DNA from 3 places in the Paraburkholderia sp. 22099 genome. Region 3 is predicted to be linked to each of the others. Evidence: predicted binding sites of a transcription regulator. Region 3 holds the regulator's gene; each other region holds the start of a gene.

Region 1 (3,276 bases), on a different contig from region 3:
TGGGTGCGCAGGCCGGCCAGCGGCGTTTTCATCTGATGCGCGGCATCGGCGATGAAGCGCTTCTGCAATTCCATGTTCTGTTCGAGGCGCGTGAGCAGATCGTTGAACGACGTGACCAGCGGCTCGATCTCGGGCGGCGCGCGGCGTGCTTCCAGCGGCGACAGATCGTCGGGGCGGCGCGCGCGGATGTGGTCCTGCAGCGCATGCAGCGGCGCGAGTCCGCGCGACAGGCCGAACCACACCAGCAGGATCGCGAGCGGCAGGATCACGAACTGCGGCAGGATCACGCCCTTGATGATGTCGTTGGCGAGCTGGCTGCGCTTGTCGAGCGTTTCGGCGACCTGCACCAGCACCGGCTGCGCGCCGGGCGTCTGCGGAAACTCGACGGTCGTATAGGCGACGCGGATGTCGTTGCCGTGCAGCACGTCGTCGCGGAATTCGACGAGGCCGGGCGGCGGGCGATCGTCCTCGTGCGGCAACGGCATGTCGCGCTCGCCGCCGACCAGTTCGCCGCGCGTGCCGAGCACCTGATAGAACAGGCTGTCGACATTGTCGGTGCGTAGAAAATCGCGCGTGGAATCGGGCAGCGACAGCTCCGCCACGCCATTCACCGGATGAATCTGGCGCGCGAGCACATAGGCGTCGGTTTCGAGCGCGCGGTCGAACGGCCCGTTGGCGATCGACTTGGCGACCAGATAGGTGACGGCGAGGCTCATCGGCCACAGCAGCAGGAGCGGCGCCAGCATCCAGTCGAGAATCTCGCCGAATAGCGAGCGCGGGCGCGCCGCGGCGGCGGCTTCGGTCTCGTCGGGCGGGGCGAACGGATTGGCGTACCGCTCGTCGCGCGCTTCGTCGAGGTCCGCCGCGTGCGCCGTGGGGCGATCTGCGCGAGCGGCCATGGGGCGTTCCCTATTTGAAATGGTGGCTCGCCGGCATCGGGCCCGACGGCGGCTCGGGTTCGGGCCCGGCGGGGGGCGGCGGCGCGCCCTCGCTCTCGCCGGCGTGGGCGTTCACGTTCGCGGGCGACGCCGCCTTCTCGAGGCAATATCCCAGGCCCCGCACAGTGATGATGCGCACGCCGCTCGGCTCGATCTTCTTGCGCAGCCGGTGCACGTAGACTTCGATCGCGTTGTTGCTGACCTCCTCGCCCCATTCGCACAGATGGTCGACAAGTTGTTCTTTCGAGACCAGGCGGCCGATGCGCTGCAGCAGCACCTCGAGCAAGCCCAGCTCGCGCGCCGACAGGTCGATCACCTGTTCGTTGACATAGGCGATGCGGCCAACCTGGTCGAACGACAGCGAGCCGTGCCGCACGACGGTCGGGCCGCCGCCCGCGCCGCGCCGGGTCAGCGCCCGCACGCGCGCCTCGAGTTCGTTCAGCGCGAAGGGTTTGGCCATGTAGTCGTCGGCGCCGAGGTCGAGGCCCTTGACGCGTTCGTCGACGCTGTCCGCGGCGGTCAGGATCAACACCGGCAGGTTCGAATTGCGCGCGCGCAGTCGGCGCAGCACCTCGAGTCCGGACATGCGCGGCAGGCCGAGATCGAGGATCAGCAGGTCGAAGGTTTGCATCGACAGGGCGGTGTCGGCCTCGACGCCGCTCTTCACGTGATCGACGGCATAGGCCGATTGGCGGAGTGATCGAACCAGACCGTCCGCGAGTATGCTGTCGTCTTCGGCAATCAGAATTCGCATGGTGCGCCAGCTTTGGCCTTGCCGGCACCTTGGGTGTCCCCGCGGCGCACAGCGGTCTCCGAAAATTATTGTGGGTGGTGGGGTAGCGCGAGAGTAAATATGCGCGTTCGCATGGAATCGTGCTTGCCAAAACCACTGTTTTTTTATACAGTGTCTGGGTTTCGTGCGCCGTTCGTTGAAAACGCGCTGCGCACCTGCCTCAGACGCCGTTCATCATAGCAAAGGACGATTCATGGAAGAAAGCAAGAAAGGCTCGGCTGGACTGACTGCTGAAAAGAGCAAGGCACTCGCTGCCGCACTCGCGCAGATCGAAAAGCAGTTCGGCAAAGGGTCGGTCATGCGGCTCGGCGCAGGTGAGGCAGTCGAAGACATCCAGGTGGTCTCAACCGGATCGCTCGGTCTCGACATCGCACTGGGCGTCGGCGGTTTGCCGCGTGGCCGTGTGGTCGAAATCTATGGCCCGGAGTCATCCGGTAAAACCACGCTGACGCTGCAGGTCATCGCCGAAATGCAGAAGATCGGCGGCACGGCGGCGTTTATCGACGCGGAACACGCGCTGGATATTCAGTACGCGGGCAAGCTCGGCGTAAATGTGAACGACCTGCTGGTCTCCCAGCCGGACACCGGCGAGCAGGCGCTCGAAATCGCCGACGCGCTGGTGCGCTCGGGCTCGATCGACATGATCGTGATCGATTCGGTCGCGGCCCTCGTGCCGAAGGCCGAAATCGAAGGCGAAATGGGCGACTCGCTGCCAGGTCTGCAAGCGCGCCTGATGTCACAGGCGCTGCGCAAGCTCACCGGCACGATCAAGCGCACGAACTGCCTCGTGATCTTCATCAACCAGATCCGCATGAAGATCGGCGTGATGTTCGGCAATCCGGAAACCACCACGGGCGGCAATGCGCTGAAGTTCTACGCGTCGGTGCGCCTGGACATTCGCCGCATCGGTTCGATCAAGAAGAACGACGAAGTGATCGGCAATGAAACGCGCGTGAAGGTCGTCAAGAACAAGGTGGCGCCGCCGTTCCGCGAAGCGATTTTCGACATTCTGTATGGCGAGGGTATCTCGCGCCAGGGCGAGATCATCGACCTCGGCGTGCAGGCGAAGATCGTCGACAAGGCCGGTGCCTGGTACAGCTACAGCGGCGAACGTATCGGTCAGGGCAAGGACAACGCGCGCGAATTCCTGCGCGAGAATCCTGATATCGCTCGTGAAATTGAAAACCGTATCCGCGAATCGCTGGGTGTGAACGCCATGGCCGAAGCAGTGACCGGGGCGGGCGCCGAAGTCGCGGGCGAAGAAGAGTAACCATCACGTGATACGCAAGGGCCGGCCGTTGTCCAATGCTGGACGCAACGCGGGCGGCCCGCGTGACGGTAACGGCGATTCGAACGATCCGTTCGACCCGTCCGAATCGTTCGACGCACATGATCGCGCCGCGGGCCGTCGCTCGCGGCGCGCGCAGTTTGACTCCTTCCCACGTGTTACTTCTGATCCTTCCGGAAGCCCCTCGGGTTCTTCTGAAGCCGCTTCAGTCACCGAAACCACCTACACCCGCTCGCGTCGCGCGCCTGGCGAAGCGA
Region 2 (3,276 bases), on a different contig from region 3:
CTCGTGGACCGCGATTCGCGTATCGCCGAGCAGCACCACCTGGCCCGCGCGAATTTTGCAGGTCTTGCGCGTTTCGACGCGGCCGTCGACGGTGACCGCGCCGTCCGCCACCATCATTTTCGCGGAGCCGCCGCTGTCCGCGAGGCCCGTTATCTTCAGCAGATTGTGCAATTCGACATAGTCGCCGGTCAGCGTGAAATCGAGATTGGGCATGGCGTTTGCGCCTTCAGACAAAGGGTTCGCATCATAAGCCACAAGCTTGCCCTGGATGAAACACAGCGTGTAGCGAAGACCTCGCGCAAGCAAATGCAAGCAGTTGTTAGGTTTATGTCGGAAAGTGAAACCTTGCGTAACACCGGTCGTGTATCGCGGACTTCACTCGTAAAGTGGGGTCCCGTAGCAAAGCCTGCTGGATTTTCCGGCAGCAGTAGACCGGGCGAGAACCGGCAGCGGCTCCAGCCTTGCGGCCGCCGCGCTCGATACGACGCCCGCGTCACAACAATCTTAGAGAGGATTAGCCATGACCAAGATTCGCACCCTCCTGATCGGTACCGCCCTCACGGCTTTTGCCGCCACTGCCGCTGTCGCGCAGACCGCGCAACCGTCCGCCGGTGTGAGCGGCCAGGCACAAGTTCAGACCCAAGGGGCCGATCTCGCGCCCGCGGCGCCGGCCGCGCAAGGCGTGCAACCGGTAACACCCGCGCCGACGGTGCTGACCGCGCCGGGTTCGACCGACCCGCTGGTCCAGAAGCGCGACGCCAATGCCAAGGCCAATGCCGAATACCGGGCGTCGAAGAAGGCGTCCAAGGCGGAGTTGAAGGAAGAGCAGAAGGCCGCCAAGTCGCAATACAAGGAACACGTGCGCGACGCCAAGATCAACCAGAAGGCGGACAAGCAGGCCGCCAGCAACGAGATGAAGATGAACATGCAGGGCCAGTCGGTCGAGCAGACCGATGGGGCCGACGTGAAGCACTAAGCCGGAGGCGGCAGGCGTGCCGGCTGATTGGGCCGGCACGCTGGCCGCAACCAGGCGCGCTTGAAAGGGTGCGGACCGGATGCTTCGCCCAGCTTGCCGCGTGACGATCTGTCCGATTCGAAGCGCGCTGGCTCGTCCCGCATCGTATTAAAACGGAGGTATCGCATGAGCATCAATCAGTCCACCAGGAACCAGCTTTGTGCCGCCCTGATCGCGGCTTGCCTGTCGTCAGTGGCGTTCGCGCAGGCGAGCGATCCGGCCGCCGCGCCCGTGACCCACGCCGACAAGAAGGCGGCCAAGGAACAGGCGAAGGCCGACAAGAAGTCGTCGGTCGCGCAAGCCAAGGCGGACAAAAAGAAGACCGAGGCTCAGGCCGACGCGGATAAGGAAAACGCCGAGGCCAAGCTGAAGGATGCGAAGAAGCAGTAGGGTTCGGCTGCGCGCGGGCGTCGACACACGTTCTGCCGTGCACGAAAAAGTGGCCTGATGCGCGGATGCGCTTCGGGCCATTTTTTCGGGCGGTCGTTTCGTGCTCGCTGGTCGTGAACGGCGTATTCGAGGGAGCGGCGCAGCGTTGAACGGCGCAAGGCTCGTGCCGCAAAAAAGGGTCGCTTGTCTGCAGTGGTTGTATGGATATACAGTGTGCGTCGCCGCACCAAATCCAATCCAACGCCAAACGCCATTTTGCCCTCCGTCGCCGAATCTCCGCCGCCGTTCGATACCGCCGCCTGGCTCGCCAAGCTCAACGACGCGCAACGCGAAGCCGTCGAATACGGCGCCGACACACCCACCGTGCCGCCGGGCGCGCTGCTGGTGATCGCGGGCGCCGGTTCCGGCAAGACCAATACGCTGGCGCACCGCGTCGCCAATCTGGTGGTGAAGGGCGCCGATCCGCGCCGCATCCTTCTGCTGACGTTTTCGCGCCGCGCCGCACTCGAAATGACCCGCCGCGTCACGCGCATCGCGGGCGCGGCGCTGGGCACGCGGGCCGCATTGGCGCAAGGGCTCACATGGTCGGGTACGTTCCATAGCGTCGGCGCGCGTCTCTTGCGCGAATACGCGGATCTGATCGGCCTTGCGCCCGCCTTCACGATCAACGACCGCGAGGATTCCGCCGACCTGATGAACCTCGTGCGCCATGAACTCGGTTTGTCGGCGAAAGAGCGGCGCTTTCCGGCCAAGAGCACCTGTTTCGCCATTTACTCGCGCGTCGTGAACACCGGCGCGTCGCTTGGTCGGGTGCTCGACAAGGCGTTTCCCTGGTGCCGCGAATGGGAAGCCGATCTGCGCATGCTGTTCGCGGCTTACGTCGAAGCGAAGCAGAAGCAGAGCGTGCTCGATTACGACGACCTGCTGCTTTACTGGTCGCACATGGCCGCCGAGCCGGCGATCGCCGCCGATCTGTCGGCGCGCTTCGATCACGTGCTGGTCGACGAGTACCAGGACACCAACCGCCTGCAGGCGTCGATTCTGCTCGCGTTGAAACCGGACGGCCGCGGCCTGACCGTGGTCGGCGACGACGCGCAGTCCATCTATTCGTTTCGCGGCGCGACCGTGCGCAATATTCTCGACTTTCCGGCGCATTTCGATCCGCCCGCGAGGCAGGTCACGCTGGAGCGCAACTACCGCTCGACTGGGCCGATCCTGGCGGCGTCGAATGCGGTGATCGAACTCGCCAGCGAGCGCTACACGAAGAATCTGTGGACCGACAAGGCGTCGGCGCAGCGCCCGCGTCTCGTCACGGTGGCCGACGAAGCCGATCAGGCCCGCTATGTCGTCGAGCAGGTGCTCGAAGCGCGCGAGCAGGGCATGAAACTCAAGTCGCAGGCGGTGCTGTTTCGCGCCGCGCATCACAGTGCCGCGCTGGAGATCGAACTGACCCGCCGCAACATTCCGTTCGTGAAATTCGGCGGGCTGAAGTTTCTCGATTCCGTACACGTGAAGGACGTGCTGGCCGTGCTGCGCTGGGCGGAGAATCCGCGCGACCGCGTCGCCGGTTTTCGCGTCATGCAGTTGCTGCCGGGCGTGGGGCCGGCCACCGCGGCGAGGGTGCTCGACGAAGTCGCCGCGCGCGCCGGCAATGGTGAGCCGGCCGGCGATGCGTCCGGCAGTGCGTCCGACCGCGCGACCAACAGCGCGACCAACAGCGCGGCCGGCGCGTTGGCCGCGTTCGCGCCGCCCGCTCGCGCGCAGGAAGACTGGCATCCGTTCGTCAAGCTCATGTCGAGCGTGTATGGGCGGCAAACGCCGTGGCCCGCCGAGTTCGAAATGGTGCGGCGCTGGTACGAGCCGCATCTGGA
Region 3 (3,276 bases):
GTGCAGCATCCTGGTGGCGTGTTCTTCCGCGCAGGAGCAGCAGCAAGCGGCGGCTTGATGCGCAGGAAGCCTGGCAGGAAAACGGTTGCTCTTCCAGCTCCGTTCACGCGACCAGACAATCACTCGTTTAAATTGACGGCGCTCAGCTTCCATGTGAGCAAGCCTTCGCGCTGGAAGATCGCCGAATAACGTGCGTCGCCGGCGCCATGCCGGTAAGTAACGGCGAACTGGTTGAGGCCGCGATAGCTCGCCGTGGTTTCCGGCGGCTGCGGCGGCGCGGCGTTATTGTTTGCCGCGCTGTTGGCTGAGCCTCCCGCGGTGGGCGATGCAGGCACGGGCGCCGGCGCGGGTGTTGCGGGCGGATTGTTGGCCGCGGGCGGAGCAGGCGGCCGCTCGCCAGGATTGCCGCGCGGCGGCATGCCGTTCAGCAATGCCGCCACGCCGTCCGGCGTCGCATAAGCGTCTACCAGCGGCCCGATCAATGCCACGCCGATCATCGCGCCGATCGCGGCTAATGGATTGCCGTTGCCCTGCGCGTCGAGCCGGCGTGTCAGCAAGCCTGTGACCTGCTGCTTCAGGCTTTCGCGCAATGCGGGAAAGTCGACGTACTGATTGACGGTTTGCGCGTCGCGCGCGTCCGCCGCGCGCTTGAGATTATTCAGCGCGATATACGGCGACGCGTAGACGAACCCCAGCGCGGCGATCAACACGATCACAACCAGAGTGACGATCAGCGGCCGGCTGGCGCCGTGGTTCTTGCGTGTCGAAACTGCCATCGGGTGGGACTCTCCATCACGTTTGATCTAACGTGGACCGCGGCCACGCAAAAACGATCCCACGCGACAACAATATTGAAAGCCGATCAGGACTCGAATACCGCGCCGTGCACGTTGGCCTCGTCGGCGATGCAACGATCGATCATGCGGCATACGGCCTCCATGGTGCCGACCATGATGAGCCGCGACGGCCCGTGATAAACCCGAACCGGTGCGCGCCGCTCCGGCTCCGCCATATTCAACCCGGCATTCAACGACACGCGGGCAAAGGCGGGCAACGACGACGGCAAGCTCGATACCCCGTCGGGCGAGTCGAACAGCGATGGCGTGCTGACCGCGGGCGCTCCGCTCACTGAGCAGGGCACCAGCTTGCGCAGACGGCGCAGACGACCGAACTGGCGAAAGGGCAGCAGGCGGGCAAGGCGTTCCATGAGTCTCTCCAGGCGATTCAACGTTGGGGCGGCTGCGATCCGGCGAACCGGCGAGCGGGCGGGTTAAAACTCTCCGGGGCGGATCAGCCCCACGGCGATACCCTCCAGCGCGAAATCCGCGCTGCCGGTTTCAACGAAGATGTTGTCGTAATCGGGATTCTCGGCGATCAGCTCGATACCGTTCGGCCGGCGCTTCAGGCGCTTGACCGTGACGTCGTCGCCGAGCCGGGCGATGATGATCTGGCCGTCTTTCGCCTCGCTGCGTTTTTGCACCGCGAGCAGGTCGCCGTCGAAGATGCCGGCGTCGCGCATGGACAGCCCGCGCACTTTCAGCAGGTAATCGGGCTTGCTCGAGAAGAGCGCCGGGTCGCATGCGTAATGCTGCGAGATATGTTCCTGCGCGAGTATCGGGCTACCCGCGGCGACCCGGCCGATCAGCGGCAACGACAGTTGCATGATGCTCGCGTGCGGCAGCGTGAACTGGTGCGGCGAGTCTTCGGGGCTGGTGAGAAGGCGTATGCCGCGCGATGCGCCGGCCGCCAGCTCGATGACACCCTTGCGAGCGAGCGCGCGCAGATGTTCTTCTGCCGAGTTGGCCGAGCTGAAGCCCAGTTCCGCGGCGATCTCCGCGCGGGTGGGCGGAAAGCCGGTGCGTTCGATGGCCCGGCGGATCAGATCGAAAACCTGCTGCTGTCGTGCGGTGAGTTTTGTCATGGCGCCACTGTATGTATGAACAGGTGGCTGTATTTTTATACAGTATCCGGCGCAATTCAAGCTTTACTTTAAGTTCGTGCGGGCAGGCGACGAAGTGGGGTCGTGGAAACGTCCAAACCGGACGCTCCAACACCCGTTTTCGTGCTGCAACGCCTTATCTGGCTGTCATTACCACTTTTGCGTATTAAAGAATGAAGAAACATTATTTTTAATGATGAAAGCCCTTCGATAGACTGGCCTCCAGTTGGCGCCACGCACACGTGGCCGCACGCAGACGACGCAAAACAACATCACACGCCGTTTCAACGGACCACAACGCGGAGAAAGTTGGCATGAACCATCGACACACGGGGCTGGCAGGCAAGACGAAGAAACTGATCGCGGCGCTCGCCTTCGGCGCGGCAGCCGCGCTCGGCGTCGCGGGGCAGGCGCACGCCGCCGACACGACGCTGCTGAACGTGTCCTACGACCCGACGCGCGAGCTCTACCAGGACGTCAACCAGGCGTTCGGCAAGGAGTGGAAGGCAAAAACCGGCGAAACGATCACCTTCAAGCAGTCGCACGGCGGCTCGGGCGCGCAGGCGCGCTCCGTGCTCGACGGCCTGCAGGCGGACGTCGTGACCCTCGCGCTCGCCTACGACATCGACGCCCTCGCTAACAAGGGCCTGCTCGACAAGGGCTGGCAAAAGCGTCTGCCCGACAACGCATCGCCGTACACGTCGACGATCGTGTTTCTGGTGCGCAAGGGCAACCCGAAGCACATCAAGGACTGGGACGATCTGATCAAACCGGGCGTGTCGATCGTCACGCCGAACCCGAAAACCTCGGGCGGCGCGCGCTGGAACTACCTCGCGGCGTGGTCGTATGCCGCGCATCAGCCGGGCGGCAACGACCAGAAGGCGAAGGAGTTCGTCGGCAAGCTCTATAAGAATGCCGGCGTGCTCGATTCGGGCGCGCGCGGCGCGACCACCAGCTTCGTGCAACGCGGCATCGGCGACGTGCTGATCGCGTGGGAAAACGAAGCGTTCCTGTCGCTGAAGGAGTTCGGCACGGACAAGTTCGAAATCGTCGTGCCGTCCGTGAGCATCCTGGCCGAGCCGCCGGTTGCCGTGGTCGACAAGGTCGTCGACAAGCGCGGCACGCGCAAGCTGGCCGAGGCGTATCTGAACTTCCTGTACAGCGAGCAGGGCCAGGAGATCGCCGCGAAGAACTTCTACCGGCCGCGTTCGAACAAGGTGCCGGCGGAGTTGACCTCGAAGTTTCCGAAGCTGAAGCTGTACACGGTGGACGACTCGTTCGGCGGCTGGACGAACGCGCAGAAAACGCACTTCGCGGACGGCGGCGTATTCGATTCG

The links. The regulator LexA, encoded in region 3, represses DNA repair genes until DNA is damaged. The targets are predictions, from matches to a motif close to ACTGTATNNNNATACAGT.
Region 1: the regulator LexA is predicted to act here: its motif matches at 1,827-1,844, upstream of recA (recombinase RecA).
Region 2: the regulator LexA is predicted to act here: its motif matches at 1,601-1,618, upstream of ACTJLC_RS13460 (ATP-dependent helicase).

What each region holds. Positions count from the first base shown of each region.
Region 1 is NZ_JBQEPU010000002.1:185,965-189,240, reverse strand. It holds gene ACTJLC_RS03105 (sensor histidine kinase) at 1-899, opposite strand, end outside; gene ACTJLC_RS03100 (response regulator transcription factor) at 910-1,692, opposite strand; gene recA (recombinase RecA) at 1,925-3,001, shown strand; gene recX (recombination regulator RecX) at 3,009-3,276, shown strand, end outside.
Region 2 is NZ_JBQEPU010000011.1:174,021-177,296, forward strand. It holds gene ACTJLC_RS13445 (RNA-binding S4 domain-containing protein) at 1-213, opposite strand, end outside; gene ACTJLC_RS13450 (hypothetical protein) at 521-976, shown strand; gene ACTJLC_RS13455 (hypothetical protein) at 1,142-1,405, shown strand; gene ACTJLC_RS13460 (ATP-dependent helicase) at 1,661-3,276, shown strand, end outside.
Region 3 is NZ_JBQEPU010000001.1:288,124-291,399, reverse strand. It holds gene ACTJLC_RS01250 (universal stress protein) at 1-58, shown strand, start outside; gene ACTJLC_RS01245 (DUF2939 domain-containing protein) at 120-776, opposite strand; gene ACTJLC_RS01240 (hypothetical protein) at 863-1,207, opposite strand; gene lexA (transcriptional repressor LexA) at 1,271-1,921, opposite strand; gene ACTJLC_RS01230 (sulfate ABC transporter substrate-binding protein) at 2,254-3,276, shown strand, end outside.